3 regions of the Chryseobacterium sp. PCH239 genome follow, and region 3 is predicted to be linked to each of the others. Evidence: riboswitches for the same ligand, from Rfam matches in the RefSeq annotation. Region 3 holds a riboswitch; each other region holds the start of a gene.

Region 1 (10,741 bases), 2.4 Mb from region 3:
AGAAAGTCCTGAGTTCTCAATCCTTTATTGGTTCCAATGGGTGCCCCCAACGGCATTACTACAGCTGTTCCGGCATCTTCAAGACGTTTGCATAAAACAGGATCGGCATGGATATAAGGCATGACAATAAATCCTAATTTAGCCAATTCTTCCGTGGCATATAGAGTTTCAATTGGATCGGGAAGTAAATATTTTGGGTCCGGATGAATTTCCAGTTTTACCCAGTTTGTTTCCAGTGCTTCTCTGGCTAATTGAGCTGCCAATACAGCTTCTTTGGCGGTTCTTGCTCCGGAAGTATTAGGCAGAAGGTGAACGTTGGTTTCTTTTAATGAATCAAGCAGATCATCCTCACTGGATTGGGCATCAATTCTTTTAAGCGCCATTGTCACCATATTGGTTTCTGATGCGATAACAGACTGCACCATATCTCTCATACTTCCGAATTTTCCTGTTCCTAAAAACAGTCTTGATTCAAAAGTTCTTCCTGCTATTTCTAATTTCTGATTGTTCATATCATTACTTTTTTAGTTCGTTAATAATAGTCGGCTGCCTGGTAATAAGTCCGGATACAGCAACACCATAAATCCCGATTTCCTGTAACGGTAAAATATCTTCGAGAGTAACACTTCCGATGGCAAATATTTGGGGAACGTCTATTGATTTTTCTCTTAATCCATCAATGATAGCCTGGTAGCCTTCAAACCCCAGAACAGGGCTTAGTTTTTCTTTGGTTGTAGTAAATCTCAATGGTCCTAAACCTATATAATCACAAGATTCTTTGATTCTCTGAATGACATCTGAAAGGGTATTAGCCGTTCCTCCAATTATTTTATTTTCGTCTAAGATCAGTCTTGCTTCTTCAATGGCACTGTCGTTCAATCCTAAATGAACACCATCTGCATCTATTTCTTTGGCTATTTGTACATGGTCATTGATAATACAAACCGCCTGATATTCTGAACAAAGTTGTTTTGAAATTTCACAAAGATTGATTAATTCGTTTTCAGGAGCATTTTTCCATCGAACCTGTACCCATTTGATCCCGTTGTCTAAGGCTTTCCGAATACAAAGTTCCTGTTCCTGCAGGGTATTTCCTTGTGATATGTATTGTAATTTTTCCATGTTTTCTATGAATGCGCTCCCAATAAAGAGGGATTGCTTTTTAAAAATTTTTCGATGTATCGTTTTCCGTTTCGGCATGCCTTCTCCATATTTTCGCCTTTCGCCAGTTCTGCTGTAATGGCTGAAGATAAAACACAGCCGGAACCATGTTTAGGAAAATAGATTGTATTGTCTTCGGACGGGAGTAAAAAAGTTTCTTTTTCGTTTTCAACTAAAATATCCGTTCCCAAATGATCTTTACGGTGTCCTCCTTTGATCAGTAATGAGCATTGATTTGTATCCGGCAAAAGATTATCTCCTCTTAAAATGTGGTATTCGTTATAATTAGGAGTTATTAAACTAAGTTTATTAACCGTACTTTTTAATTGAGGAAGTGTTTCAAGGTTAAAAAATGTAAATTCAGAAGTACTTTTCAGAACGGGATCCCAAACTATTTTCACTTCAGGATTTCCTTTTTGAACTGTTTTTACAATCTTACCCAGAAATTCGGCATCCTTCACAATTCCAATTTTCACGGCTGAAACGGAATAATTATCCATCAGTACCTGAATCGCTTCAGTTACTTCATGTATAGGCCGCCATTCTAAACTCAGGCATTTCGAAGCAGTTTGCAATGTTAATGCCGTACACACTCCAAGCCCCATCACCTTTGATTGCTCAAAAGTTTTGCTATCTGATAATAAGCCTGCTCCGCCACTGGGATCGAAGCCTGCAATACTTATGACATAAGGACGTTCCTGCATTTTTTGAATACTTTTAAGGGTTCTTCACTTTCCCAGATTGCACCTAATAAAGCTGCTCCATCAGCATCTGAATCGAAAACTTCATGAATATTATCCTGATGAATTCCTCCAAGAGCAATCAATTTTACATCCGGATTGTTCCGATGTTTTATTTCTTCTTTAATGGTAGAATTCAATCCATATCCTTTTTTGGAGATACTTGGAAAGAACGGGCTTATGAAAGCATATTCCCATTCTTTTTCCAAAGTATTGTAGGTTTTAATATCATGTACAGAAGTTGAAATGGTATTTTCTTTCGCAAAAGACTTATACATTTCTTCCTGTCGATCAATCTCTCTGAAATGAAACCTTGAAATAGTAAATTCTTTCCCAAGGTCATAATACGTATGCAAAACCAGCTGTGTATAAAAAGATTCATCAATCTGAGTGATAAATTCAATCATTTCATTCCGGCTGATCCATGGTTTACGAATGTGAAGCAGATCAAGACCTTCCTGAAACATCTGATTAATGAAATCTGTCTCGTTCGGGACAATCAATTCAGGAGTAATGACCAGGATCATATATAAATTTCTTTCCCTTTTTCGATGAACTCCTGTGATTTATCAAGCATTCCTTGTTCTGCTGATTCACGAATTTCCTGTGTAATTTTCATGGAACAGAATTTCGGTCCGCACATGGAACAGAAATGGGCAATTTTTGCTCCTTCTGCAGGCAGTGTTTCATCATGATAAGCTCTTGCTGTCTCTGGATCTAATGAAAGGTTAAATTGATCTTCCCATCTGAATTCAAATCTGGCTTTACTCAATGCATTGTCCCTGTACTGTGCTCCCGGATGACCTTTAGCCAAATCTGCAGCATGAGCCGCCAGCTTATAAGTTATTACTCCAACTTTTACATCGTCTTTATTCGGAAGCCCTAAATGTTCCTTCGGAGTTACATAGCAAAGCATTGCACATCCAAACCATCCGATCATGGCAGCCCCGATTCCTGAAGTAATATGATCATAGCCCGGTGCAATATCTGTAGTCAAAGGGCCTAAGGTATAGAATGGAGCTTCATGGCATTCTTCCAGCTGCTTTTCCATATTTTCTTTGATCATGTGCATCGGAACGTGCCCAGGGCCTTCAATCATTACCTGTACATTGTGCTTCCATGCAATTTTTGTTAGTTCACCTAAAGTTTCCAGTTCTGCAAACTGAGCGGCATCATTAGCATCTGCAATAGATCCCGGACGAAGACCGTCTCCCAGAGAGAAAGCTACGTCGTATTTCTTCATGATTTCACAAATCTCCTCAAAATGGGTATACAGGAAACTTTCTTTATGATGAAATAAGCACCATTTTGCCATAATCGATCCTCCTCTGGATACAATTCCGGTTACTCTGTTGGCTGTCAGATGAATATATCTTAGTAAAACTCCTGCGTGGATGGTAAAATAAGAAACTCCCTGTTCAGCCTGTTCAATCAAAGTATCTCTGAAGATTTCCCATGTAAGATCTTCAGGAACACCTTTTACTTTTTCCAATGCTTGATAGATCGGAACAGTACCAATAGGAACCGGACTATTTCTGATGATCCATTCTCTTGTTTCGTGAATATTTTTACCGGTTGAAAGGTCCATAATGGTATCTGCTCCCCATCGGCAGGCCCATACTGCTTTTTCCACTTCTTCTTCAATACTGGATGAAACGGCACTGTTTCCGATATTCGCATTGATCTTTACCAGGAAATTTCTCCCGATAATCATCGGCTCGCTTTCCGGATGGTTGATGTTATTGGGAATAATAGCTCTTCCGGCAGCAATTTCGTCTCTTACAAATTCCGGGGTGATTTTACTTTTGGGAGTATTCGCCCCAAAGCTTTGTCCGGCATGCTGAAAAGCCATTTCTTTTGATACGGATTCAAGCTGCTCTATTCTTTGATTTTCTCTGATGGCAACATACTCCATTTCCGGAGTAATGATTCCCTGTTTGGCATAGTAAAGCTGGGTCAGTTCTTTGCCATCCTTTGCCACTTTAGGTTTATGATCATAGGAAAACCTCAATTCATCAAGACGAGGATCTGCCAAACGCGCTTTGCCGTATTCAGATGTAATTCCGTCTAAGATATTCACATCATTTCTATCCAGAATCCATTGTTCTCTGATTCTTGGAAGCCCTTTCTGAATGTCAATGACTGCATTTTCATCGGTATAAGGCCCCGAAGTGTCATAAATGGTTACCGGAGCATTATGTTCAAAGCCGCCATTGGTCAATTTCGTGGGGCTAAGCTGTATTTCACGCATGGCTACATTGATAGGATGTAATGTACCTTCAATATAGATTTTCTTTGAGTTCGGAAATGGCGAACATGTAATGGAGTGAGCCATAAGTATTGGTATTAAATATGAGAATTAACCGCCCTGAGTGGCAGTAATGATTAACACTGAATCGTTATTGTTTAGCATGGTTTCCGCCCAGACAGACAGGGGAATAATGCGATTGTTGACAGCTACAGCAATACCTTTCTTTTTTCCAGGCAGCTCAATAGCCAGTAATGCTTCCAGGTTGGCAGGAAGTACATCAAATGTTTTTCGGGTGTGGTTGATTATAAGTTCCATTCCTAATAAATTAAATATACTTTAGGAATGGCCATTATTGTACAATAGAATGTACAGCAAAAGTCATCTACTTTTCCCTACGCTGGTATGATCCAGATCAGGTTCAAAGGGTAAAGTCTCAGTCTGTTGGTAACAGACACCCCTAAAGTTTGGGACGAAGTTAGACATTTTTTTAGAATGGGCAAAATCTGAAATGATTTTAAATAAAAAGCCCGTCTCTGAAATTGAAACGGGCTTTATTGATATTTAAATCAAAAATATCTTATTCAAAAAGCTTCATACTCCAATCTGAATTATAATAACGCTTCCATAATGATGTGTAGCTATTTATATAATTTCCCAATTGATAATTCTTAGTTATCAGCATTCCAAAATTATTAGTGGATAGTGAATAATAAAAGTACTCGTCAAAAATACCTAGTTTCCGAAACGGATTTGGGACAAGATCAAAATCTTTAAATTCTACTTCTTTTATAATATAAACCTCTATATTATTATGCTTTTCTTTAGTCACTATCTTATCCATATTTCCCATATTATCATAAGTAAACGTGTCTACATAGGTTAAAATATAATCATTGGGATTGGCAGGATCGTAAACCGCATTAGGAAAAGAGGTCAAGGTTTCCGCAAGTTTTCCCGCAATATTATAACTATATGTAATATGTTTTTCCTTTGTTGCATCAGTAACGGAAGGAACGATTAGTTTAATCACTCTTCCTTGATTATCAAATTCAAGTTTTCTTTCATTGGGAGCACCAGCATTATAATTTTTCATAACAGCAGTATTACCTGTATAAGTTATACCAGTATATGAAGTATGTAAAAAATAATCCGGATACATTATATTACCCTTAAAAACAAATCCATTTCTTTTAGTTACTCTCCCCGCTGAATCATATTCAAATGTATAATTTACATCATTTCCAGAAATAATAAGTCCTGCATTCAAAAGGGGAAAAGCAGCAGAAATTTTAGCCGGTCTATCTGTTATAACCTCTGGAGGAGTCTCAATTTCATTATCTTTAGAGCAAGAGGTAATAACCAATAATAGGGTCATTACAAAAATTAATTTAAGTTTCATATTATTTAGTTTTTAGTTTTATTCTTCACAAGCCCTCCAGATCGCATCATTCTGCGGAACAGGAGCTATGATTTCAATATTTTCTTTGGTAACCGGATGAATAAATTCCAGTTTCCTTGCATGAAGATTGATTCCTCCATCAGGATTGGAACGTGGCGCTCCATATTTCAGATCTCCTTTAATGGGAACTCCCGTTTTAGATAGTTGTGCTCTGATCTGATGATGCCTTCCTGTTTCAAGATCAATCTCAAGAAGAAGATAATTATCCAGTGTTTTAATCACATGATAGGTAAGAATGGCTTCTTTTGCTCCTTCTGTAGCTTTTGGAAAAACAATGGCTTTATTATTTTTTTCATTTTTCTTTAAATAATGTACTAGCCTCTGACTTTGTGGGATCATTTCTTTCCCTACAACTGCCCAATATGTTTTTTTTACTTCACGGTTTTTCACCATTTGCGTCAAACGGGAAAGCGCTTTGGAAGTCTTTGCATAGATCACCAGCCCTGATGTAGGACGGTCTATACGATGAACCAAGCCGAGAAAAACATTTCCCGGCTTAGCATCTCTTATTTTTATAAAATTCTTGATGGATTCTAATAGTGATTCATCTCCGGTTTTGTCACCTTGTACAAGCTGACCCACCTTTTTATTAATCACCAGAAGATGGTTGTCTTCATATATAATCTGCTCCTTCATACTATTTCATTCTATCTTCTTCTATTGGATAAAGACAAGATAATTCCTGCCAGAAGGCCTACCGTTTTAACAGCTGAAAGTTTTGAGCCTTCCGGAATAAATGCTCCGAATACACAGATGGCAGCAGCAGCATACATAGCATACACAAAGTTTTTATTTGTAAGCAGCGGAGCCTGAATAAAGAAACTTGCTCCTATCAGCACATAAAATACTTTTCTAGAAAGTAAATGATTAATTTCCGGAGAAAACAGATTAAACCATCCCACAGCAAGACAAATCAATGCTGCGATAGATAATATTCCCTGGATAGATTGTTGGTTCTGCATAGATTAATAGCTTTCGTTTTCGTTTGGAAACTCTACACTTTTCACATCTTTTACATATTGAGAAACTGCTCCTGTAATTTCTGTGTAAAGGTCAAGGTATCTTCTCAGGAATTTCGGGCTGAAACCTTTGTTCATTCCTACCATATCATGATACACCAAAACCTGTCCGTCACAATCTGCACCAGCACCGATTCCGATGGTAGGAATAGAAATACTTTCTGTTACTTTCTTCGCTAAATCTGCAGGAATTTTTTCCAATACGATAGAGAAACATCCTAGTTCTTCCAAAAGCTGTGCATCAGCAATTAATTTTTCAGCTTCAGCTTCTTCCTTAGCTCTTACTTTATACGTTCCGAATTTATAGATAGACTGTGGTGTTAAACCCAAATGTCCCATTACCGGAATTCCGGCATTGATGATTTTTTTGATAGACTTGGAAATTTCTTTTCCACCTTCAATTTTTACAGCATGTGCCCCACCTTCCTTCATCATTCTTACCGCAGACTCCAGTGCTTTTTCAGGATTACTCTGATAAGTTCCAAAAGGTAAATCCGCTACCACCAAAGCTCTGTCGGTTCCTCTTACTACACTTTGAGCATGATAAATCATTTGATCCAGCGTAATGGGTAATGTAGTTTCGAAACCAGCCATTACATTCGCTGCAGAGTCTCCAATCAAAATAGCATCTACTCCACCTGCGTCTACCATCTTCGCCGTGGTAAAATCATAGGCTGTAAGCATTGTTATTTTCTCCTTGTCGAATTTCATTTTACGCAAGGTTTCAGTTGTAACTTTTTTAATTTCAGAGTGAACAGACATAATTTATCTATTTTTAAAAGTTAAAAAGTCGGCCTTGAGCCGACTTAAGTTTTTGTATGATTATAAAACTACGTGACCGAGTTTCATGAGTTTGTCGTGATTTAAGATCTTGATATTTCTTCCGTCCACTTCAATCAGGCTATCCTGTTTGAATTCCGAGATCAGGCGGATGGCACTTTCAGTAGCAGTACCGATGATATTAGCTATCTCTTCTCTCGTTAATGAGATCTTGATAAAGCCTTCAGGATCTACTCCCAGTTTCTGTTCCAGCAGCAAAAGAATTTCTGCCAGTCTTTCTCTTACCGTTTTTTGTGCAAGGAAAGTAATGGTATTGGAAGATTCTCCTAGTTCGTATGAGATTTTCTGAAGCATTACAAAAGACAATTGTGGGTCTACCTCCAAAAGATACATGAAAATATCTGCAGGCAAAAACACACATTCAATATCTGTCATTGCTTCTGCTTTGGCCTGGAAATTTTCCCCGCAAAGCAAAGAACGATAGCCGATGATATCTCCTTCTTTGATAAATCTTAAAATCTGATCTTTACCGAACGCTCCTGATTTCGAAAGTTTGGCAGCACCTTTTTCCAGGACAAACACTCCTTTTGGAGTTTCGCCATCCTCGAAAATAGTATCATGTTTCTGAAAACTAAGTTTCTTTTTGCCATTAATGTATTTTTCAAAATCTGCGCTAGAAAGTCTTTCTTTAAATGATTTATCATTAAAAACTCTGGCGAACCTCTCTTCAATTGCTATCTGTTGTTCCTGCGGCATTTTATATGATATTTATCACAAAAATAGAACTTTTTAACGCGATAAACAAAAAAATTTGTTATAATTTTGTAGTTCAATATTTTATGGGGTGAGCGAGAACTGTTTTCATTGTGGTCAAGGGATAGAAAAAGAGAGAATTTTATTTGACGAAAAGACTTTCTGTTGTAACGGATGTAAGTCTGTTTACGAGATTCTAAATTTAAATCATTTAGGCAATTTCTATGAGCTTAATAAAGGAGCAGGAATTCGTCCGAATGATGAAAATTCTTCTCAATTTGATTACTTAGACACACCGGAAATCTTTGAAAAGGTTACTGATTTCTCTGAAGGAAGCACCAGTCTTGTTACTTTCAAAATCCCCGTTATTCACTGTTCTTCCTGTATCTGGCTATTGGAAAGCCTTCATACATTAAATAAGCACATTAAATATTCCCAGGTAAACTTTACAAGGAAGACCTTACAGATCTCCTTCAACCATAACGATCTGAAATTAAGCGAACTCGCTAAATTCTTAACCAATCTAGGATACAAACCGGTAATCAGCCTTGAAACCGCTGATAAAAATGAAGATCATCTTGACAAATCTTTATTAGTAAAATTTGCCATTGCTGCCTTTGCTTTTGGTAACGGAATGTTCCTTGCCTTTCCGGAATATATTGGAGGGGAAGATTATTGGATGGAACATTACAGAGGTTTATTCAGAACTTTGATATTCCTGCTGGCAACGCCTGTTGTATTTTATTCAGCTTCAGACTATTATAAATCCGCATGGTACGGTTTAAAAAATAAGATTGTCAATATTGACGTTCCGATTGTCTTAGGAATTTTTGTTCTGTACGGAAGAAGTATCTATGAAGTGGTAACAGATTATGGTCCAGGATATTTTGACACTCTTTGTGGACTTTTATTCTTTATGCTTCTCGGGAAAATTTTCCAGAAAAGGACGTACAGTGCACTATCCTATGACAGAGATTACAAATCCTTCTACCCGATTGCTGTAACCAAGGTAGATTTCGAAGGTAAACAGGATAATATTTTACTATCTGAAATAAAAGTGGGTGATAGAATTCTGGTTAGGAATCAGGAAATCATTCCGGTAGATGCTATTCTGATCAACGGAGAAGGTAATATCGACAACAGTTTCATTACCGGAGAAAGTGAAAGTATCAGCAAACAGCCTGGAGATAAGATTTTTGCCGGAGGTAAGCAGATAGGATCATCTTTAGAGCTCGAAGTGATTAAAAACGTAGATCAAAGTTATTTAACTCAGCTTTGGAATAAAGAGGCATTTAAAAAACACGAAACAGGTCTCGATACTCTTACGAATAACGTCAGCAAATATTTCACATTCATTATTTTAGGTATCGCTTTAGTCGCAGGAACTTATTGGTATTTTATTGATTTAAAAATTATGTTTCAGGTTATTTCTGCGATTCTGATTATTGCATGTCCTTGTGCACTTGCCTTGTCTGCTCCGTTCACTTTCGGTCACATTATGAGAATTTTAGGCCGAAATAAGTTTTACGTAAAAGATACTTTAACGATTGAAAAAATCGCGAAACTTGATACGATTGTTTTTGACAAAACAGGAACCATTACACACAGAAAGAAATCAAACATCAAATACGAAGGATCTGAGATCAGCGAATTTGACTCTTTGAATATCAAAACTTTATTAAAAAATTCCAATCACCCGCTTTCAAAATCATTGTATGAGTTCTTTGAAGTCAATGATGATTATTTCCCGGTAGAAAATTTCGTTGAAATCTCCGGAAAAGGATACGAAGCAAGCGTAAGAGGAAGCCTATATAAAATTGGTTCAGCAAGGTATAACAACCAGGAGCCTAAAAACCTTGAAACGGCGGTTTACATCAGTAAAAACGGAGAATATTTAGGAAAATTCATCTTTAAAAATGAATACCGCCCGAAGCTGAAAGAACTTTTCACAAAACTTACCCACTACAAAATATTTATCCTGAGCGGAGACAATTCCTCAGAAGAAAATCAACTTAAAGAGCTTATTCCTAATTACAAAGGAATGGCCTTTAATCAAAGCCCGGAAGACAAGTTAAACTACATCAAATCCCTTCAGGATCAGCACTTAAAAGTCGCAATGCTAGGAGACGGACTTAATGATGCAGGAGCTTTAAAACAAAGTAATGTGGGAATTGCTATTGCTGACGACACGAATAGTTTTACCCCATCTTCCGATGTCATCATGAACGGAGATAAAGTAGTTACTCTGGACAATTACCTGAACGTTTGTAAGGGTTCCATCACGATTGTGAAAATGACATTTATAATCAGTTTTCTGTACAATATTGTTGGTTTAAGTTACGCTGTTACAGGGCATATGCATCCGCTTTTCGCTGCAATCATCATGCCAATCAGTTCGATTACAGTGGTTACCTTTACTACACTTTCAACCTGGATTTTAGGTCGCAAACATTTCAAAAAACAGGCGTAAAAGCCCTTATTTAGACTGATTTTAAATTAGCTGAAATCGGCATTTCGTGATGAATGTCATTATTTTTCACTAAATTTGAACCCCGAAAATAGGTTAATTTTGTTGTCC
Region 2 (10,741 bases), 2.4 Mb from region 3:
ATTTCAGGAGAAGCTACAAATGCGTGGGTGTTTGGGTTACCGTCAGCTCTTTTTGCAAAGTTTCTGTTGAAAGAATGGATAATAGAGTTTTTCTCTCCTTTTTCCGCACCTTCTCTGTCCCATTGTCCGATACATGGTCCACAAGCGTTGGTAAAGATTCTTGCGTTTTCAAATTTTCTGAAAGAATCTAAGAATCCGTCTCTTTCCGCTGTAAATTTCACCTGCTCAGAACCAGGGTTGATTCCTAAGATTGCTTTAGGTTTTACCCCTTTTGACACTGCATCCTCTACAATGGATGCAGCTCTTGATAAATCTTCATAAGAAGAGTTGGTACAAGAACCGATAAGTGCCCATTCCACTTCTAACGGCCATCCGTTAGCTTCAGCTTTAGCTCTGAATTCAGCCACTGGAGTTGCTAAGTCCGGAGTGAAAGGTCCGTTTAAGTGAGGAGTCAGTTCAGAAAGGTTGATTTCTATTAATTGATCGAAATATTGTTCAGGGTTAGCATATACTTCAGCATCACCTGTTAAGTGCTCTGCAATTTTATCAGCGGCATCTACTACGTCCTGTCTTCCTGTAGCGGAAAGATATCTTCTCATAGAATCATCATATCCGAAAGTAGACGTGGTAGCCCCGATTTCAGCACCCATGTTACAGATCGTACCTTTACCCGTTGCGGAAAGAGATTCTGCACCTTCACCGAAATATTCCACGATACATCCTGTACCTCCCTTTACGGTAAGAATTCCGGCAACTTTTAAGATCACGTCTTTTGCAGAAGTCCATCCATTCATTTTACCGGTTAATTTTACCCCGATAAGTTTAGGCATTTTAAGCTCCCAGGCCATTCCTGCCATTACGTCTACTGCATCAGCACCTCCTACACCAATAGCTACCATTCCCAATCCGCCGGCGTTTACCGTATGCGAGTCGGTACCAATCATCATTCCTCCGGGGAAGGCATAATTTTCCAGTACAACCTGGTGAATGATACCTGCTCCAGGTTTCCAGAATCCGATTCCGTATTTATCGCATACAGAGCTTAAGAAGTTGAATACTTCGGAGTTTTTGTTGATCCCTTCCTGTAAGTCTTTATCAGCACCTACTTTAGCCTGGATAAGGTGATCCGCGTGAGCAGTAGAAGGAACAGCCACTTTAGCTTTTCCTGCCTGCATAAACTGTAAAAGTGCCATCTGTGCGGTAGCATCCTGCATCGCTACTCTGTCCGGTGCAAAGTCCACATAAGAGTTTCCTCGTTCATACGCTTGTGTAGCATTTCCTTCCCAAAGGTGGGTGTAAAGGATTTTTTCTGAAAGGGTAAGAGGTTTTCCCACGATTTGTCTTGCTGCTGCAATTCTTTCAGGGTAACGTTCGTACACCTTTTTGATCATATCAATATCAAAAGTCATATCGTATTTTAGTTTTGTTCTTGTTCCGTTAATGCTTCTTTTCCCTGTGTTGAAAAAGAAAATCACTTATCTATGCATCAAAAAACGTTCCTATAATCCATAAACAGGGTGTTTTTGATTCTGAAATCAATAGATTTTATAACTTTCAATTTAAGAAAAATTAGAATTTATTTTCCAGCTTTTATCGAAAAAAAAACGTAATTATCTTAAAATAGAAACGTTCTAAACAAAAAATTGGAAGATTTTAAATCCTTAAGGACTAAAATCTTCCAATAATATAGTTATTCAATAGTCTTGCGACTTATTATCAATCTCTTAGTGAGCGCTTGTACTTGTTAATTCTTTAATAGAAGGAACGAAAGTAGTAAGGTCGATTCCTTCCACTGCAGCTTTGTACTCATCAATGCTAGGAATTCTTCCGATAATCGCAGAAAGAACAACAACCGGAGTTGAAGCAAGCAGAGATTCTCCTTTTTTACGTTCAGAATCTTCCACTACTCTTCCCTGGAAAAGACGGGTAGATGTTGCTAAAACAGTATCTCCTTTAGCTGCTTTTTCCTGGTTACCCATACAAAGGTTACATCCAGGACGCTCAAGGTACATTACGTTTTTATATTCAACACGGGCCTCTCCTTTTGGAGCGTTATCATCAAATTCAAAAGCTGAATATTTTTCTAATAATTCCCAGTCTCCTTCTGCCTTTAATTCATCAATGATGTTGTAAGTAGGGGCTGCTACTACAAGAGGAGCACTGAATTCTACCTTACCTTGTTGCTTTTCAATGTTTCTAAGCATTTGAGAAACAATCTTAAGGTCTCCTTTGTGAACCATACAAGATCCTACGAAACCAAGGTCTACTTTTTTCTCACCACCATAGTAAGAAAGATCTCTGATGGTATCGTGAGTATATCTCTTGGATACATCATCATTGTTTACATCCGGGTCAGCAATCATTGGCTCGACAATTACGTCAAGATCTACAACTACTTCAGCATAATATTTAGCATTTGAATCCGGAGTTAAAGCAGGTTTTTCTCCTGATCTGATCTCTTCAATTCTCTTATTTGCTTTGTCAATTAATCCCTGAAGAACTTTATTGTGGTTATCCATACCCTTATCGATCATGATCTGGATTCTGCCTTTTGCAATTTCCAGTGATTCGATCAAAGTATTATCTTCAGAAATGTTGATAGAAGCTTTTGCTTTCATCTCAGCAGTCCAGTCTGTAAATGTAAATGCCTGATCAGCAGGAAGTGTTCCGATGTGAACCTCAATGATTCTACCCTGGAATACGTTTTCTCCTCCAAACTGCTTCAACATCTGAGCCTGTGTAGCATGAACCACATCACGGAAATCCATGTGTTCTTTCATCTTTCCTTTGAAGGTTACTTTTACAGATTCCGGAATTGGCATTGATGCTTCACCTGTAGCCAAAGCAAGAGCCACAGTTCCTGAGTCTGCTCCGAAAGCTACTCCTTTGGACATTCTTGTGTGAGAGTCACCACCAATGATGATGGCCCACTCGTCAACAGTGATGTCATTAAGAACTTTGTGGATAACGTCAGTCATGGCGTGGTATTCACCTTTCGGGTCACGGGCTGTAATCAGTCCGAACTCGTTCATGAATTTCATCAGCTTAGGAATGTTAGCCTGAGCTTTTTTATCCCAAACGGAAGCGGTGTGACATCCCGACTGGTAAGCTCCGTCTACAGTAGGAGAGATTACAGTTGCGGCCATAGATTCAAGCTCCTGAGCAGTCATAAGCCCTGTGGTATCCTGTGAACCTACAATATTCACTTTGACACGAACGTCTGATCCTGCGTGCAGAACTTTTCCTGGGGTAGTTCCCACAGCATTTCTGTTGAAAATCTTTTCTACAGCAGTAAGTCCCTGTCCTTCATGAGAAATTTCTTTTGAAGGAGCAAAAACCGTCGGCGCTTCAATACCTAAAACCTGAGCAGCAAATGTCTGTAGTTTTTTACCAAATACGACCGCGTAAGATCCTCCTGCTCTGATGAATTCCATCTTTTGCGGAGTGAAAGATTTGGTAAGGTCGATCAGTTCCTGGTCGCCGTTAAATAATTTCTTTTCTTTTGTATTGATTGTTAAAACAGTTCCTGTTGCTACTGAATATGCTTCTTCAAGAACAATGTCACCGTTTTCATTACGAACCGGGTTTCCGTTTTCGTCAACTTTCTTTACCCAGTTTTTAAGGTCAATACCGATACCTCCGGTAACGTCTACTGTGGTAAGGAAGATCGGAGAAATACCGTTTGTTCCTCCTACAATAGGAGCAATGTTAACGAATGGTACATATGGGCTGGCCTGTTTTCCTGTCCAAAGAGCCACGTTGTTTACTCCGGACATTCTGGATGATCCAACACCCATTGTTCCTTTTTCAGCGATCAGCATAACGCTTGCATCAGGATGCTTTGCCTGTAAAGCTTTGATTTCTTCCTGAGCTTCAGGAGTGATCATACATTTTCCATGAAGTTCACGGTCTGATCTTGAGTGAGCCTGATTACCCGGAGAAAGTAAATCTGTAGAAATATCTCCTTCACCAGCAATATAAGTAACTACTTTAATTTCTTCAGCAACTTCAGGAAGTTTAGTGAAGAATTCAGCTTTTGCGTAGCTTTCAAGGATTTCTTTTGCAATTTCGTTTCCGCTGTTGAATGCTTCTTTCAGACGGTTCGTATCTGCTTCATAAAGGAAAACCTGAGTTTTAAGAACGTTGGCAGCTTCTTTGGCAATCGCTGCATCATTACCTAAAGCAAGGTCCAGCAGCACCTCAATAGAAGGTCCGCCTTTCATATGAGATAATAATTCAAAGGCAAATGCCGGGGAAATTTCTTCTACTACGGATTCACCCAGAATAATTTCTTTTAAAAATTTTGCTTTTACTCCCGCTGCACTTGTTGTTCCGGGTAGTGTGTTATAAATGAAAAATTTAAGAGAGTCCGGTCGGTCAGCATTACCTGAATCTTTAATTTGTGCAATGATTTCGCTTAGTAATTCAGCACCATCAATTGGCTTTGGATGAAGCCCCTGGGTTTTTCTTTCTTCAATCTCTTTGATGTAATCCTTATAAATACTCATAATAGAAGGTCTTTCAAAATTAAAGGTAGGCCTGCTTTTTCTTTACCGGGGTGTATAAATACAATTAATGACATTTTGAGTTCTCGCATTTTGATGCAACATTAACCGAATAAAGTCAGCATAATCTACACTTTTTCAAAAGTTTTTTAAAATTATCAAACATTTCAAAATGTTCCCAAAATTACGAAATTTTACAATTTTATAAGAATGAAATTATTTAGATTCTTTATAAATATGAATTTTATAATATCTATTTTTGGTCGTATTTTTGTAATCAAATGGAGAATATGAAAAATATCCTGAATGTTTTATGTGTTTTTATTTCGATTTTCGTTTTCTCACAGACCCGATCTGTGAAGAAAATCCCTGCGAAGAAAGGACCGAAAACCACGGCTAAAAAAGCAGCTTCAGCCAGCAAACCTAATGCTGATCTGGTGGTGATCAACATAGATCTTCCTGTTTTGATTCCTAAGAAAAAAGGAGATCAGTTCGGGTATGTCAATCAGAACGGGAAATTTATTATCCAGCCGGAATATCATATTGCCGTATTTTTTTATGAAGACTGCAACCTTCTGAATTCTCCTAATGAAAAAGTGAGAAAATTTGGAACAAAAGACTATGCTACGGTGGAGAAAAATATGATTTCTTACCGTATAGATAAGTCTGGGAAGCGAGTCTATAAGTTTAAAGATACCGATTTTGGAAAATGTAAATTTGAAGAATATAAACAACAGTTATTCCAGGCTTATATCCTGAATGGTTTTTACGGAATCATTGAAAAATCCAAATTTGTAAATGCCGCAGATTACAGACAATATCAGATCTATCCTCAATATCAGTATCTGTTCATTCTTGAAGGGGATGATGTAGCTAATCCAATGATTGTTGCTTCCAATAATGATAAATTTGGAATCATTGATGTTAACAATAAAGTTATTATTCCGTTTGAATATTCCAATATTAAAAGAAATTTCAGCTGGAAACTCGGTAAGATGTTTGAAGTGACAAAAGACGGCTCGAATTACTACTATATCGATGCCAACAACAAAACTTACTAAATAATTATAAATGATGAATGATGAATGATGAATGATGAATGATTCATTTGATAACTCCTATTTTTCATAGTGTTTTTTCCATTCTGTAACTATTTATTTACCACGTAATCTGATATTCAGAAGCCCACATCTCGTAACCCGATCGCAGTTCATATATTTTTTGTAATTTTGCGGCTGAAATAAAGGGGTGCTTTAACAGGCTGAGATTATACCCAATGAACCTGGAACAGGTAATGCTGTTTAGGGAATTGAAAATGTACCAATGAAACAGTATAACAATATACCAATTGCTAGACTGTTAAATTAATAAAATTGTTACATTATTGCTCAACCCCTTTTATTCATTAAATGTTAAAGATTTATAGAATGAAAGGATTATTTTTTTTAGGGCTTAGTGTAGGCTCAGTAGCTTTTATACAGGCTCAGAATAAAGATTCCCTAAAGGTGAGGGAAATTGAAGCAGTCAACTTTACCAAAAGGCTTCCGGTAGCAAAGGAAATCATCAATGTACAGAAAGATCTGGACAGTAAGAATCTGGGACAGGATCTTCCTATTCTTTTGAAAAATCAAACTTCCACTATTTCGACGTCAGATGCCGGAAACGGAGTAGGATATACCGGTTTCAGAATCCGTGGTGTTTCAGGAAGTGCCATCAATGTTATGATGAACGGTGTTCCATACAACGACTCTGAAAGTCAAGGAACCTTTTTTGTCAACGTTCCGGATTTGACAAGTTCTGCCTCACAGATTGTCATTCAGAGAGGAGTAGGAACTTCCAATAACGGGGTTTCTGCCTTCGGAGCAAGTATTAACGTACTTTCTAAGGATCCTGAAGAGAAATTTTATTTTAAAACGGATGACAGCTACGGATCATTTAATACTTATAAATATTCAGCAGAAGTTGGCTCAGGGAAATTCTGGAAAAACCGACTTTCTGTGATGGGAAGATATACTCATATTCATTCTGACGGATACATCGACAGAGCTTCATCCAACTTACATTCTTATAATTTCACTGCCTTATTTGAAGAAGGAAACACGAAATTACGTTTAATGGCTTTTGGTGGAAAAGAGAAAACATATCAGGCATGGAACGGGATTGATCGTAAAACCTGGGAGACTGATCCTAAATTCAATATTTCAGGAGCCATTTATGATGCCAACTGGGAGAATATTGTAAGTTTCTATGATAATGAAACGGATAACTACAGACAGAACCATTATCAGTTGCTTTGGGAACAGAAATTCAACGACCGCTGGAATCTGGAAACCACGTTCCACTATACAAAAGGAAAGGGATATTATGAAAACTACAAGCAGGGAGATCCTTTTTCAAGATATAACCTTCCCAATATAACAGAAGGAGGAGAAACGATAAAAGCTTCAGACTTTATCAGAAAAAAATGGCTGAATAACGATTTCTACGGAATGGTTTCTACATTGTACGGAAAGTTTGAAAATTTAGATTTGAACTTTGGTGCTGTGGTCAATCAGTATTACGGAAGACACTATGGAAATGTAACAGGAGTATTTTTTCCTCAGATTGATGAAAGCGAATATTACAGAAATCGCTCTGTAAAGAATGAGGTGTCTGGTTTTGCAAAAGCTTTATTAAGATTGAATAATTTTGAATTCTTTGGTGATTTGCAGCTCAGAAAAATAAATTACAACACAAAGATTCTGACGGCTGGTGATGGTGAAGGAGCAGATTTAAGTAAAAACTGGCTGTTTTTTAATCCAAAAGCTGGAGTAAATTACAGAATTGACGGAGGTAAAATATTCCTTTCTTACGCCCACGCCCATCGTGAACCCAACAGAGACGATCTGATGGCTAATAATGATGTAAAAGCAGAAAAGCTTCACGATATTGAAGCCGGTTTTGAAAAACAGTTCGGAATCGTTTCTTTTACTGCGAATGTGTATTATATGTATTATGTGAACCAATTAGTTCTGAACGGAGAACTGAATAACGTAGGGGCATTTATCAGAACAAATTCAGGGAAGAGCTACAGAAGAGGTATTGAGATTGGTGCTTTGGCAAAACTATCCAAACAATGGGAGGTTTCCGGTAACATAACATTAAGCCAGAACAGAAATCAGGATTTTAATATTCAGAATGGTGATGTTCCTAAAAGCCTTGGAAATACTCAGATTTCATTTTCTCCAAATGTTATAGCCAATTTAGGCTTGAAATTCAATCCTACAAAAAATTTCCAGTTTGCTTTAATGAATCAGTATGTAGGAAAACAATATCTGGATAATACCGAAGATGCCAATCTGCAGCTTAAAGATTATTTCCTTACAGATTTCAATGCTCAGTACCAGTTTAAAATTGCCAATAATGAAATTGCATTGAAGTTATTGGTGAATAACCTGTTCAATAAGAAATATGTGAATAACGGATCTGTTTATGATGGGCAGCCTTATTATTTTTCTCAGGCAGGAACGAATTTTATGTTTGGAGTGAGCTGGAAAATTCAGTAATTGACAAATCGGCCTTTTTGCTTTTTAACAGTTTTGACCTTTTTAAGCTTAAAAAAAGCAGTTTGAATAACAGTAAATCTGTTTTACTACAGATTAAGTAAAAGACTGTTTCGGCAGTCTTTTTTATATCCATTAAATATTACAAAAAGTCACGAAAAAGTTATAAATTTGCTGCCAAATGAATATTTCAGCATATATTTTAGAATACTTAAAACAATTTGGAACTGCCACAGTTCCAGGCTTTGGGGTGTTTTCACTGAAAAATTCTAAGGCAATTATTAATTCTGAAAACGGAAGCATTCTGCCTCCGGCCAGTCAGATTGAGTTTACAATAGATTACGAAGTACAGACTAAAGATCTTGCTGCTTTTATTGCAGAACAAAAACAAATGTCTCTGGAAGCTTCAAAAAGTGATCTTAAAATTCAGACTGATTTTTGGAAGAAAAAACTTCAGGCCGAACAGGTTCTTGAAATTCAAAACCTTGGAACAGTCTTCATTGAAGAAGGACACACTCATTTCAAGGGAAAAAGAATAGAATCCGGACGTCCGGACTTTTACGGATTGGAAGAAATCAGATTCTCAGATATCAATAACGGGGAAAAAGTGAATACCACAGTGAATCGCGAAAAGGATTTTAAATTCAAAAAAACAATTCTTTGGATTTTCCTTCTGGTTATTCCGGTTCTTGGGATTTTATACCTGGCGTTTAGCCAACAGGAACTTCTTTTTGGAAAAAAATCTTTCAATAATGTTTCTGTACAGACTTCCACCCATAGAATTGTAAAAGATACGGTGAAAGTAATGGTACATACCCCGGAAACATCCGTTTCAGATTCTTTGAAAAAAGATTCATTAGTAAAACCCGCCGGAAAAGTAAAACAATCTGCCCCGGCTGTCCCAAACAACACTAAGACTAGATGGCAAAAATAAAAAAAGCGTCAGAATCTCTGACTATTATGACCAATATCGTTCTTCCGAACGAAACCAATTCTCTAAGAAACCTTTTCGGTGGTGAACTTTTAGCAAAAATGGACCGTTGTGCGTCTATTTCTGCAGCAAGACACTGCGAAAGAAGAGTAGTTACAGCTTCTGTAAACCACGTATCTTTCAACCATCCGATTCCGGAAGGAGGAGTTGTGGTGCTTGAATCTAAAGTTTCCAGAGCATTTTCCACTTCCATGGAAGTGTATGTAGATGTATGGTTGGATGATCCTATCAATCAGAAAAAAGTTCATACGAATGCCGGGATTTATACTTTCGTTGCAGTAGATGAATTCAACCGTCCAATTCCTATTCCGGAAATGATTCCTGAAACAGAGGAAGAAAAAGAAAGATTTGCCGCAGCATTCCGTAGAAAAGAACTTTCATTGATCCTTTCCGGAAGAATGAAACCTTTGGAGTCTGTAGAACTTAAAAAACTATTCCAGGAACCGCAGGAGTCTAAGAAAGATAAAAAGTAAGCTTATATACTTTATCAATAAAAATGCTTTTAAACTTTGCTGAGTGCTAACGCCTTTGCGAGCTTAAAAGCATTTGTTTTTTCAGAAATTTGCGAACTTTGCGGTAGAATAAAATTGTAATCATTTAGGAATCTGTTCCTATCTCTAAAATCATTTATAAAAAATGAAAATACTTCTTTTAGATAAAAACCATCCTCTCATCACTGAACAGCTTTTGGCTCAGAATTTTATTTTAGAAGAGGATTTTACATCGTCTTATGATGAGGTTTGTGATAAAATTGAGAACTACGACGGAATTATTATCAGAAGCCGTATTCCACTAGACAAAAACTTTCTGGAAAAAGGGAAGAACCTGAAATTCATCGCAAGAGTAGGAGCCGGAATGGAAAATATTGATATTCCTGTTGCAGAAAAACTGGGAATTCAGCTGATCAATTCTCCGGAAGGAAACAGAGATTCTGTGGCTGAGCATGTAGTGGGAATGTTACTGGTGATCATGAACAGACTTTTTATTGCTTCTCAGGAAGTGAAAAACGGGATCTGGAAACGTGAAGAAAACAGAGGAGATGAGCTATTAGGAAAAACTGTAGGGCTTATCGGATATGGTAATATGGGAAAAGCTACTGCAAAAAGACTTTCAGGGTTTGGATGTAAAGTGATTTTCCATGATATTGTTCCTGATCTTTCTGATGAATATGCAGTACAGGTTTCATTGGATGAATTGAAGCAGTCTGCAGAGATTGTGAGCTTACACATTCCTTTAACTGCGGAAACCCATTATCTTATAGATGAAACATTCATTGCAGAAATGAGAAAGGAATTTTATTTTGTGAATACTGCAAGAGGAAAGAATGTTGAAACTAAAAGTTTAGTACAAGCATTGAAATCAGGAAAAGTAAAAGGTGCTTGTCTGGATGTTTTGGAATATGAAAAGTCTTCTTTTGAGAACATTGAATCAGAAAATGAAGTTCTGAAATATCTTCTTGAGTCAGAGAAAGCTATTGTAACACCCCATATTGCCGGATGGACCCATCAAAGTAAAGAAAAACTGGCTCAGTTTATTGTAGATAAAATTGTGGCTTCACATTGTTAAGATATTTAAAAAAATAAAATATAAAAGGCGGATATACAAAAAGTAAATCCGCCTTTTTACCCTTTAACATTTTACTTTTCTATTTCACTTATGTTAAATAATTCATAATATCCACCTCATATTTATTATTTATTTTG
Region 3 (10,741 bases):
TCCTGGTGTAGCAAAATATAATACACGGTTCTGATCTCTTGGAAACATGAATGCAGCAGTGTTTGAGCCACAGTAGCTTCTCCAGACATCACCAATACCGTTAATATAAAAAAAGTAATCATTACAATCAGAATTGATCGCAACTCCACATCGGAAAAAATACCATCCTTTTGCAGGGATAGTTACCTGAACTCCCGTATTTAATCCTGCAGCTCCAGTTCCGCCTGTATAAGGATTTATTAATGTCCCGGTATATGGTGTCCAATTATTGGCGAACGCTGTAGTAACAGTGGATGACCATGTTGCCAAACCATTGGCATCACTTGTGAGGACATACCCCAACTGCTGAGTACCATCTTTAATTTGAAGAGCACCGTTGGTAGTCCCATTATCAATAATAACTTTTGCATTTGATGCACCCGCGGGCACCGTATTGGTCCCCATCAGGACTTTTCCTGTACCATTAATACTTAAATTGTTTCCCGCCATTGCTATATCTGTAGCTTGTGAGAGGGTTCCTCCCAGTTTTACATCTGTACCTGATAATGTAAGACCATTGCTTGCGGTAATATTGTTATTAATAATCGTTGTTCCTCCGTTTCCATTCCCTCCAGCAAGCTCTGTAACAGTCATAAATCCTATCTGAGGATTCAACTGAGCTGTTCCTGCTCCTCCTAATCGTACTTTTACAGAGGTATCCACTGTAGGTCTGTAAATAGCATAGGCTTCTGGCTGGCCTCCTATTGAAGTGGCAGGATAATTATTTATCGCATCAACAACACCGGTGGTACTGGAGGGAAGAACAGAATTATTTGAAGCATCAACCCACTCATAGACAAAGAAACCTCCAGCTAGTGAGAACTCTGTAGCATGCAGTTGGCAACGGAGAACATAGGTTTTCCCGGCTTTCAAATTAAAAACACCGGCATTATAAGTAATATTATTGGCTGCAATTACAGACCCAAATGTAACGTCCGACCCTGTAGATACTGTTTGAATAGCGTTTGGTTTTACAATAATATAATCTCCTGTAGAAGAACTTCCTTTTGAAAGGATTTCCCATGTAGAAGAAGCTCCTGTAAGCCCGGTATTGATTAATTCTACACTTTGATTTGCTGGTACAAGAACATTGGGATTTCCATTAATAGTCTCTGGAGATGCAGAATTTACTGTAATACTAAAGTTTGTATTATTTTTAATCCTGTAAATACGTCCTTTATAATTCCCAGCCCCACTGACTGCGGAAGGGAGATTAAAAACAGCATTGGAACCACCATTATAAGCAACATGGAAATCTGATGAGTTCAAATTATAAGAATTTGTAATAACAGCATTATAATTTGCTGCTAATGATCCATTAATATCCATAGTGGAACCTGGATTTGCAGTATTAATACCAACATTTCCTGCCTGGGCAAAAGCAAAAGTAGAGCTTAAAGCTAATACTGCTATAAATAATTTTGTATAAATTTTAACCATTCATTATTGTTTTACATATCATAACTGATATTATTACGGGGTAAAGGTATGCTAATAGAGATGTAAAAATTCTTCGAATGCCGTGGAAATACATGTACAGGCTTGTGGAAAAATATCCACAAATATTAATATCAAAAAATAGGCTGTATCATATAACAAATCAGACAACCTTAAAAACTAAAGTCCGTTATTCTGGACTTTTAAGAGATCTATTTCAGATCAAAATATTTTAAATACAATTTTGGAGAAAAAGAATAAAAATTTATGGGTATTGAGATTATTTGGTATTTCGTATATATCTGCGATTTCTTTTAATTAAAAAAATTTCAATAACCTTCGGTAATAGAGAAATATCCATTTGTGAATTAGATTTATGTCTACTGTTCATAATCCATAGACCTCCATCATGACCTTCCTTTATATCTTTCCACTTTAATTGATAAGCATCTCTATAGAAAAGAGTCCATAACTTTGCTCTAACACAATGCAACATTTAAAGGTTATTAAAAGTGGAACTAAAAATTTTTGAAAACTATACCATCCCTTTTTACAAAAAAACCTACAAAAATTGATTTTTGTAGGTTTTATCATATTTTCGTACATTATATACATTTTATAATTGCACTAAGTGGAGAATACGGGATTCGAACCCGTGACCTTTTGACTGCCAGTCAAACGCGCTAGCCAACTGCGCCAATCCCCCGTTTTTTTGTAAGGCGATACAAAAGTAAGTATTTAAATGATATTTGCAACTATTTTATAATTTTTATTGAATTAAAATTAATGGAAATAGGCTCAATGACCATAAAATCCATCATTATCCCTAGAATAAATTCCTAATTAACCTATTTTTGTCTGAAATTATAATACAATCATGCAACTCTATACAAAAAGATTAGTTCTTCGGGATATTACGATTGATGACAAACAGGATATTTTCGATTACCGCTCAGATGCCGAAGCCAATAAATTTCAAGGCTGGATTCCTGAAACCCTGGAAGAAGTGGAAAGTTTTATCCAAAGAAACACAACTGAATTCAACCAACCTGAAAGCTGGTATCAGCTGTTGATTACTGATCAAGAAACAAAAGCAGTCATTGGAGATATCGGAATTCATTTTATTGGAGATGAAAATGTACAGGTAGAACTTGGAATTACCTTAAACACCTCATTTCAGGGTAAAGGGTATGCTTCTGAGGCTTTAAAAGGTATCATTGATTTTCTTTTTAATGATTTACAAAAACACAGAATTACAGCTTCCGTAGATCCTGACAACACTGCTTCTCTTCAACTGATGGAAAGAATTGGTTTAAGAAAAGAAGGGCATTTTGTGAAAAGTCTGTTCTGGAAAAATAAATGGGTTGATGATATTATTTATGCAGTTCTTCGTGAAGAATGGGTTACAGAATAGATGCCTTTCAGATATCATTGTTTTGCTGTACTACGCAAAATGAATTTCCTTCGGGATCAAGAAGAACTACATAGTCAGCATCATCTTCGTAATTCCAGCCTGGCATCTTTCCAGCCCCAATACTAAGAAGCCGCTCTACTTCCTGCCGCTGATTATCAGTTATCAGGTCCATATGATGTCTCTTTGGCTGTTCTGAACTGGTTAATTTTAATGATAACTGCATTCCATCTCCTTCCTTTGGTATCAGAATGGCAAAGTCAACATCAGGCTCATTCTTTATTTTGTAGTGCAAAGCTTCACACCAAAATGCAATTGCTCTGTTCAAATCCGCAACGCCCCAAACGATGGATAATATTTTTAATTTCATTTTAGTGTTGCTTTAAATAATAAAGAATTTAAGATCTTATAACTCTATTCTCAAAAAGAAATAATTACAAAACGGTATATTTTTCGTAAAATAGAGTGAATTTTGTTCTTACAATCGTTAAAGTAACTAAACCATTGCAAATCAAATAGGATACGATCATTGTATGAAACCACTTTTTAACCGTAACTGTAATCCAGTTATCATTTTCGATCAATGAGTACATCTCTTTTTTTAAGTGCGTAATCACATGATCCTTTTCTTTCCGTTTAATGAAAATAAGTCTTTCATAATCTTTGGTAATCTTTAATCATTTTTAGTTTAACAAGTCTTTATGTTGGCTTATTTCATGGGGTTAGTTTTATTATTCCAAATATAGTGAAATAATAAAAATTACTTTATGACGCCAGTCATAAAAGAATACCAGCATTAGATAAAAAGTTTATTAACAAAGAATTTTCTACTCAAAAAGAAAAGTCCAAATCATCAGCAGAAGGTCTGAAATTAGAATGCATCGCAGCTGTAAAATAATCACAGAACACCTGATACACTTCAGAATTAATATCCGTAGCCCGGATTCCCAGCTGTGTATAAATAGTAAGAATCTGATGGGATAATCTTTGAACCAGCTCTACTCCATATTGGTGGATTTCGTTTTGATATCCTTCAGAAATATCTTTGTGATCACCGAGTATATTTTCTACTTCTCCGGCAATTTGCAATACTTTTTCCAAATGCTTTTCAACAGACTCTGTGAAACTTTTGAAATGGATCTCAGGACGAATATATTCTGCTTCTTCAATAAAATGAGAAGCCATTCCCAAATAGTTGACCAACAGTGTCAAGTCTGCAAAAATCCGAAAAGGAATAGTGTCCAGAATATCATTGGTGAAAAAAGTATCGTAAACAAAACTATAGTCTTCATTAACGAGCACATTTTCAACAGTGAATGAATAGGTGCCACTGGCCTTCATTCCCATAGATTTCCAGTTGGGAATAACCTCAGCTTGTTCTTTCGAAATAATAAATGATCGAATTATTCCATTGCCATGACCATCCATTAAAGGTTTTCCATTTTCTGTAATTTTGGCATTCAATGTAAAATGGGTAAGATGAGGTGCACCTGTTGCAAAATTCCATGAACCGTTGATCAGATAGTGGCTGTTGTCTATTTTTTCTGCAGTTCCTCCCACCATTCCGCTGCCACCAAAGCAGGTTTCAGAATGGATAAACAGTAATTGAGCAATTTCAGGCTTGATATTTCTGGAAAAATAATTGGCTCCGGCACAAAGTGTCAGCATCCAGCCAAAGCTTCCATCGGTTTCTGCACAGCTAAATAAGGTGTTAAGTCCTTCTTCAAAACGATAGCCGAGTCCTCCATATTTTTTGGGAACCCATATTTTAAGCAGTTTTTCTTCATGAATATGCTGCATTACTTTATCAGAAATTACAGGGGCTCCATGAAGTTCCCGTCTGATCTCTTTAGTACTCAGCATTAGCTTTCGATTTAATAATTTTTTGCCACTCTATATATCCGGAAATGGCTACTAAAAATAAGAATGACGTCAAAACAGCATAGAGATACAATTCTTTATGAATCATTAAAGGAATAGAAATGATATTACTGACATTGAGTATCACCCAATTTTCAATTTTCCGTCTCGCCATCAGCCACATTCCCGCCCAGGCAAAAGCACTCACCAGAGAATCCCAGATAGGAACATCCGAGTCTGTAAAATGGGTCAGAAAAGACCAGAATAAGATAAAAGTTCCCAGAACAATTCCTCCCGTAATCCATTTTTCTGTGGTGGTGGTAACAGAGATTTCCATTTCTGATTTCTGCTTTCCGAATTTCCAATATAACCATCCATAGATGCTCATGATCAGATAATAAAGATTTAAGGTAAATTCAGCGTACAGCTTGGAAGTAAGCATCACATACAGCGTAAGCAGAATCCCCGCAATTCCGAAAAGGTAGTTGTTGACATTGTTTTTACGGGCCAGTAAAACCTGAATGACTGAAAATAAGACTCCGAACCATTCCGGTAAGGTAATTTGTTTTAAAATGTCCTGCATCATATTAATTATTAGAAATCAAATGATGAGATGATCAGTAAGCAATCCCTACACCGGCATTATCCGGATCAGGTGTGGAAATACATTCCTGGGTATCATCTCAGCCACTGTTTTGTAGCACCCCATTGTTCGGCAAAGGTGCAGCTTTTTGTTGAAAAAAGAAAGGACTTTGGTTTTTTATTTACAGGATATGATCACGATTATAAAGAGTCGATGAGGGAAATTATAATTTTATGGATAACTAAAAATTTATATTATGGACAATCAAGAAATATCAGTACTTAATGACTTACTTCACATTACCAACGACAGAAAGCAAGGCTTTGAAAAAGTTGAGGGAAAAGTATGGGAAATGTATCCGGATGTAAAAGATGAATACGAACATATGATTTCGCAGTCGAAAATCATGAAAAATGAACTGATCAACCTCATCACAGAAAAGCAAGGCACTCCGGAGGACTCAACGTCCATGGCTGGAGCTGTTCACAGAACTTGGATTGACATTAAAAATTCTTTTACCATGGGAAATCTCATAGAATCTACATTAGAAAATGTGGTATTTGGCGAAAAAGCAGCTATTGAAGCTTATCAAAATGCCCTGGACACAGGTGAGCTCAGCCCAAAAAGTACTGAGATTGTGTCTGAACAGCTTCGTATCCTTAAAGATTCTTACAGACAATTCAAGAAAATTGAAGAATATAAAAAGAAAGAATAATCAAAAAACTCCTCTTAAAAAGAGGAGCTTACTATAATCAAGAACAAAATAATATTTAATCAATTCAAAATTATTAAATATTGTATGCTCATACTTATGATGCAGGTCATAAAAACTCAATATTATTTGACCGCATTTTTAGCTTTTTCCGATTCCTGCAAATGATGTTCAAGTGTCGGAAGGGCTTTCGCTGCGAAAGATTTTAATGAGGCTTCTGTTCCTTCTGACGCCTCTTTTTTGAATGCTTCCACATCTTCTTTATGATCACTGACCATTAGATCTGTATATTTTTGTCAAAGTCTTTACCTTTCTTAGCTTTCAGGTCATCATACATCTTCTGCTTTTCGGCATCCAGACTTGTGGGTAAGGTATACCCTATTCCTGATGCCCAATTCTTAAGCTCGTCATTCGCTTTGGAATGATCGGTTACCATCATTGCTCCCAAAGATTTTACCACTGAGTTTTCAGCGTTTGTTGCGGCCAGTTTTCCCATCATTACTTCCATCAGTCCTCCTATGGCTGCAGCATCTGCAAACTTTTTGTCCTGATCACTGAGAGTACTTTTCTGATCTTTGGTGTCTGACATTTTGGTGGAGTCGCTTACCGTCATCCCGGATTCTGCAGGGGCAGACATTGTGGTACTTTCCTCAGATTGACTCGTGGTTGTCGGTTCGTTTTTTTTGCAGGCCGTTAAAGCAGCTAATGCAAAAATTGTTACTACAAGATTTTTCATAATAATAAATTTTAAGTGGTGATATTAATGAAGTCAAACAATGACTTTGTTTATAAATGCAACAATTTATCTGCCAAAAACCGATTACAACACTTCTAACCTAATCATAAAACATTATGAATAAATACCTTACAACTTATTAACCAACCGGAATGTAAGATTAATACGCTCCTTCATAGCGGTTAGAGACTTGGCAATACGATGTTCCCAGTTTTCCTGAAGGTCTCCTTTCATAATCAATAATGATCCGTGAGGAAGAGGCAGGCTGTATTTACTCTGATGATGGTCTTTTTTCCTGAAATCAAAATTTCTGGTTTGCCCCAGACTTACTGACGCAATCACCGGACGTTTCCCATATCTGCTTTCCTTATCCCGATGCCAGGCAACAGAATCGTTATGATCTCTGTAAAGGTTCAACAATACGGAATTGAATTGATAGCCAAATGTTTCTTCTATTCTTTGTTTTAAAGAAAACAGTTCCGGTGTCCAATGATGGGCATCCAGTTCATTGTCTGAAGGATAGGCATTTTTCTCATCTCCATACCAGGCGGTTAAGCGAGGTGTGAGAACCATCTTATCATACATTTTCTGGGTACGTTGTTTCCAGGGAGCTGTTTCAAGCAGATGAATTTTAAGGCGGTCAGCTTCTTCCTGATTCAGGAAATGTTCTCTGTATTCCAGAAGGTCTTTTGGAAATTCGTACAGATCTGCTGAGTCGAACAGGCTAAGTTGGGTCATTTTTAAACTTTATAAATGGTAGAATACAGTTTTCTTTTACAGTATAAGAGTTTTGTTATTCAATTACAGTTCATTTTAAAAAACTAAATTGATACAAATTATATCCACAAATATACTACAACTGATACAAAATCAACCAAGATAAAAATGTTGCATTTTAAACCTTTCCGGATTTCAATAAAAAGGAGACCTGATTTTTTCAGGTCTCCTTTTTAAAGATTGTATTTACATGGCTTTGCTGTTAAGATTGGTATCAGCAACTTTTGTAAGCAGTTCATCACATTTTTTTCTTCTTCCAATGTGCTTAAAAAGTTTTTAAGACACTCTTCTTCCTTCAATACTTTTGCGAATGCTGCCAGTGTTCCATAAGTAGCAATTTCATAATGTTCAACTTTTTGCGCTGCTGCAATAATGCCCGCATCTCTTACTGCTCCCGGTTCTGTCTCTTCCATAATGCTCTTTCCTTCATCCAGCAATCCCTGCATAGCATCACATTTTTTTGTCTGGGCTTTTTTTCCTAATGCTTTAAAACATTCTTCCAATCTTTCCACATGGCCTTCTGTTTCCGTGATGTGCTTATCAATGCCTTGTTTAAGCTTTTCACTGGTTACATTTTTCATCATTGCCGGCAGCGCTTTCAGCAGTGCTTTTTCAGCCCAGTAAATATCTTTCAGCGCATCTTCAAAAAGATCTTCCAAACTTTTGGCTGCATTTTTTTTAGCCGGAGTTTTTGCTTTTGCTGTTGTTGCTTTTTTGGCTGGTGTTTTTTTGGTTGCCGTTTTAGTTTCCATATTATAATAATTTAGTGATTGATTGGTGGTAAATCTGCAACTATAAGACCATTTTTGTCCAAAATACTGAGATGTGGTATCTAAAATTACAGGAGCTTATATGGTAAGATAAAATTAGAATAGCTGTTCGCAGAGAATAAAAGGCCTGAAAATTTGCCAATCATTACGGTGTTTGTTTTTTTACCCATATACTTACCGAACCAGAATTTACAGTAAACACCGCTTTCCCGTCTTTATCCGTATAAATTTCTTCATGACGGTTCTTTAAAAAATCGGTATAAACCGAATCCGCATGTTCTTTTCCCAATTCTATTTCTTTATAACCTTCTTCGCTATTAGACATGATTACAATGCAGCCCGCATGCTTTTCATCTCCTTCCCTTACAAAAGCCACGCAGTTGGGATGATCAAAATAATCGGTCTGTTTACCATATGCAAAAAGCTTTCTCGCTTCAAGCAGACCGGGAAGCTCTTCAACCTTCGGCATGATGATATGCACTTCCTGCTCATCCTTTATATCGATATAATCTGCACCAAAAAGATCGGGATAAAATACACAGGGATAAGCTTCATCGGTAAGAAGAATAATAGCATAAGCCAAGGATTTGAACCAGTCTTTCACCGCAGATTCAAGAGCCTGAAGCTGCTGTGTATCGTGGTTTTCAACAAAAGAAACTGAGAATACCGGTTTCTTCTCCAGGAAGCTTCCTTTTAAAATCCGGCTCATATCATAATCTTTACCACCCTGTGATGCTTTAAAGAAATTATAATGCAGCGGAGTATCAAAACAAGAGATAAGATCAGACATTTTATCGGAAAAATACTCAATTTTTTCTGCCTCGTCTTTCCAGAATTCACCCAAAACAAAACATTCAGGATTTACTTCTGTTTTAATATAGGAGACCCAGTCTTTCAAAAAGTTGGAGGAGATATGGTTTTAAGGCATCCAATCGGATTCCGTCTACTTTCGTTGTTTCCATATATCATCTGATCCAGTTTTTCATTTCCTCCACAACATAAGGATTACGGTACTCTATGTCAGCTCCCATCAGATAATCATAATTACCGAACTGATGACTTACGGCATCTGTCCACTCCTCACCATATTCATTATGGATTTTAAAAACACCCTTCATCTCCTCTCCTTCTCTGATCACATAATCAATACCGCTGAAACAGTGGCAGTCCCATATAAAGTCCGAATACACTCCTTTTCTTCCCGGAAAAGTAAATTTCGTATAGGCTGAAACCTCCATATTTTCAGAGATTCTTTCATTACGCTTTTCTTCATTCAGCTGATGTACCATAATCTTTTCTTCTTTATCTCCACCCATCCTGTGGTTTAAAACAATATCCGCATACACAGACATTCCCACTTCATGCGCTTTCTCTATTGCCATTAAATATTCGGCTTTTGTCCCGTACCGGGTTGGTATACTGCCTTTCTGATCAAATTCTCCCAAATCATAAAGATCATATACATCATAGCCACGCCCTTCCATATTGAGACTGCATTTATTGGCAGGCGGAAACCATACGGCAGTAAATCCCAAATCTCTTAAATATTCTGCTTTTTCAGCAAACTCATTCCATAGGTTTCCGGGATGATACCAATGGAAAAACTGAATAATAACTCCATTCATATCCGTTAAGATTAACCGTTAACAATTAAACCTCCATTAGGATGAAGAACCTGTCCCGTTATCTGTGATGAAGTATCTGTGGCAAGAAATAGAAAACTTGCTGCCACTTCTTCGGTAGAAGCATTACGTTCTAGCGGCGGTTTATTCTGATCTTCATCTTCTTCCCCAAATGTTTTTTCCGTAAGCGGCGTGGCTACCGGTCCGGGTGCAACAGCATTCACCCGTATTCCTTTAGGTTTAGCCTGCAGTGCCAGTGAACGGGTGAACGAAACAATAGCGCCTTTGGTTGCTGAATAATCCAGTAATTCTTCATGTCCAAGATAGGCAGTAGCTGAAGTAGTATTGATAATAGAATCCCCTTGTTTTAAATAAGGAAATACAATCTTTGTCAGCAGGATCATTCCGATAATGTTGGAATCGAAAGTTTTGCGGATATCCTCTTCTTTAAGATTTTCTATACTTTCACAAGGAACCTGGGTTCCTGCATTATTAATCAGTATATCTATTCCTCCGAATTTAGAAACTACCTCATTAACAACAGATTTACAAAATTCACTATCATTAATATCACCTTCAAACGAAAGGACTTTTCTTCCTGTTTTTTTTATTTCATCCACTGTTTTCATGGCATCTTTGGCATCATGATAGTGTATGAAGGCAATATCAGCTCCTTCTTTAGCAAATAAAAGAGCGATGGCTTTACCAATTCCGCTGTCTGCTCCTGTAATAAGGACAGATTTATTTTTTAGTTGTAAATCTTTCATAGGTGTGATTATAGTTTATTATTGAAA

What was found. A riboswitch is a leader RNA that binds a small molecule or an ion and turns the genes downstream of it on or off. The one in region 3 is predicted to bind thiamine pyrophosphate.
Region 1: another riboswitch for thiamine pyrophosphate. It lies ahead of thiS (sulfur carrier protein ThiS); the one in region 3 lies ahead of pnuC (nicotinamide riboside transporter PnuC).
Region 2: another riboswitch for thiamine pyrophosphate. It lies ahead of KBP46_RS16650 (TonB-dependent receptor); the one in region 3 lies ahead of pnuC (nicotinamide riboside transporter PnuC).

Annotation. Positions count from the first base shown of each region.
Region 1 is NZ_CP073027.1:3,569,882-3,580,622, reverse strand. It holds gene KBP46_RS16595 (thiazole synthase) at 1-512, opposite strand, end outside; gene KBP46_RS16590 (thiamine phosphate synthase) at 517-1,122, opposite strand; gene KBP46_RS16585 (hydroxymethylpyrimidine/phosphomethylpyrimidine kinase) at 1,128-1,865, opposite strand; gene KBP46_RS16580 (thiamine phosphate synthase) at 1,841-2,428, opposite strand; gene thiC (phosphomethylpyrimidine synthase ThiC) at 2,425-4,236, opposite strand; gene thiS (sulfur carrier protein ThiS) at 4,261-4,467, opposite strand; TPP riboswitch at 4,525-4,621, opposite strand; gene KBP46_RS16565 (hypothetical protein) at 4,730-5,551, opposite strand; gene KBP46_RS16560 (RluA family pseudouridine synthase) at 5,570-6,247, opposite strand; gene KBP46_RS16555 (hypothetical protein) at 6,259-6,573, opposite strand; gene panB (3-methyl-2-oxobutanoate hydroxymethyltransferase) at 6,577-7,392, opposite strand; gene KBP46_RS16545 (Crp/Fnr family transcriptional regulator) at 7,453-8,166, opposite strand; gene KBP46_RS16540 (heavy metal translocating P-type ATPase metal-binding domain-containing protein) at 8,255-10,633, shown strand.
Region 2 is NZ_CP073027.1:3,591,154-3,601,894, forward strand. It holds gene KBP46_RS16635 (aconitate hydratase) at 1-1,409, opposite strand, end outside; gene KBP46_RS16640 (bifunctional aconitate hydratase 2/2-methylisocitrate dehydratase) at 1,725-4,508, opposite strand; gene KBP46_RS16645 (WG repeat-containing protein) at 4,796-5,566, shown strand; TPP riboswitch at 5,740-5,831, shown strand; gene KBP46_RS16650 (TonB-dependent receptor) at 5,933-8,050, shown strand; gene KBP46_RS16655 (hypothetical protein) at 8,229-8,981, shown strand; gene KBP46_RS16660 (acyl-CoA thioesterase) at 8,969-9,511, shown strand; gene KBP46_RS16665 (2-hydroxyacid dehydrogenase) at 9,675-10,604, shown strand.
Region 3 is NZ_CP073027.1:913,485-924,225, forward strand. It holds gene KBP46_RS04295 (hypothetical protein) at 1-1,479, opposite strand, end outside; tRNA gene KBP46_RS04300 (tRNA-Ala) at 2,109-2,182, opposite strand; gene KBP46_RS04305 (GNAT family N-acetyltransferase) at 2,354-2,890, shown strand; gene KBP46_RS04310 (VOC family protein) at 2,898-3,257, opposite strand; gene KBP46_RS04315 (hypothetical protein) at 3,719-4,750, opposite strand; gene pnuC (nicotinamide riboside transporter PnuC) at 4,737-5,333, opposite strand; TPP riboswitch at 5,359-5,465, opposite strand; gene KBP46_RS04325 (PA2169 family four-helix-bundle protein) at 5,587-6,045, shown strand; partial or broken gene KBP46_RS04330 (DUF4142 domain-containing protein) at 6,168-6,778, opposite strand; gene KBP46_RS04335 (alpha-ketoglutarate-dependent dioxygenase AlkB) at 6,908-7,516, opposite strand; gene KBP46_RS04340 (ferritin-like domain-containing protein) at 7,729-8,307, opposite strand; gene KBP46_RS04345 (alpha amylase C-terminal domain-containing protein) at 8,471-9,223, opposite strand; gene KBP46_RS04350 (alpha-amylase family glycosyl hydrolase) at 9,291-9,950, opposite strand; gene KBP46_RS04355 (SDR family oxidoreductase) at 9,962-10,714, opposite strand.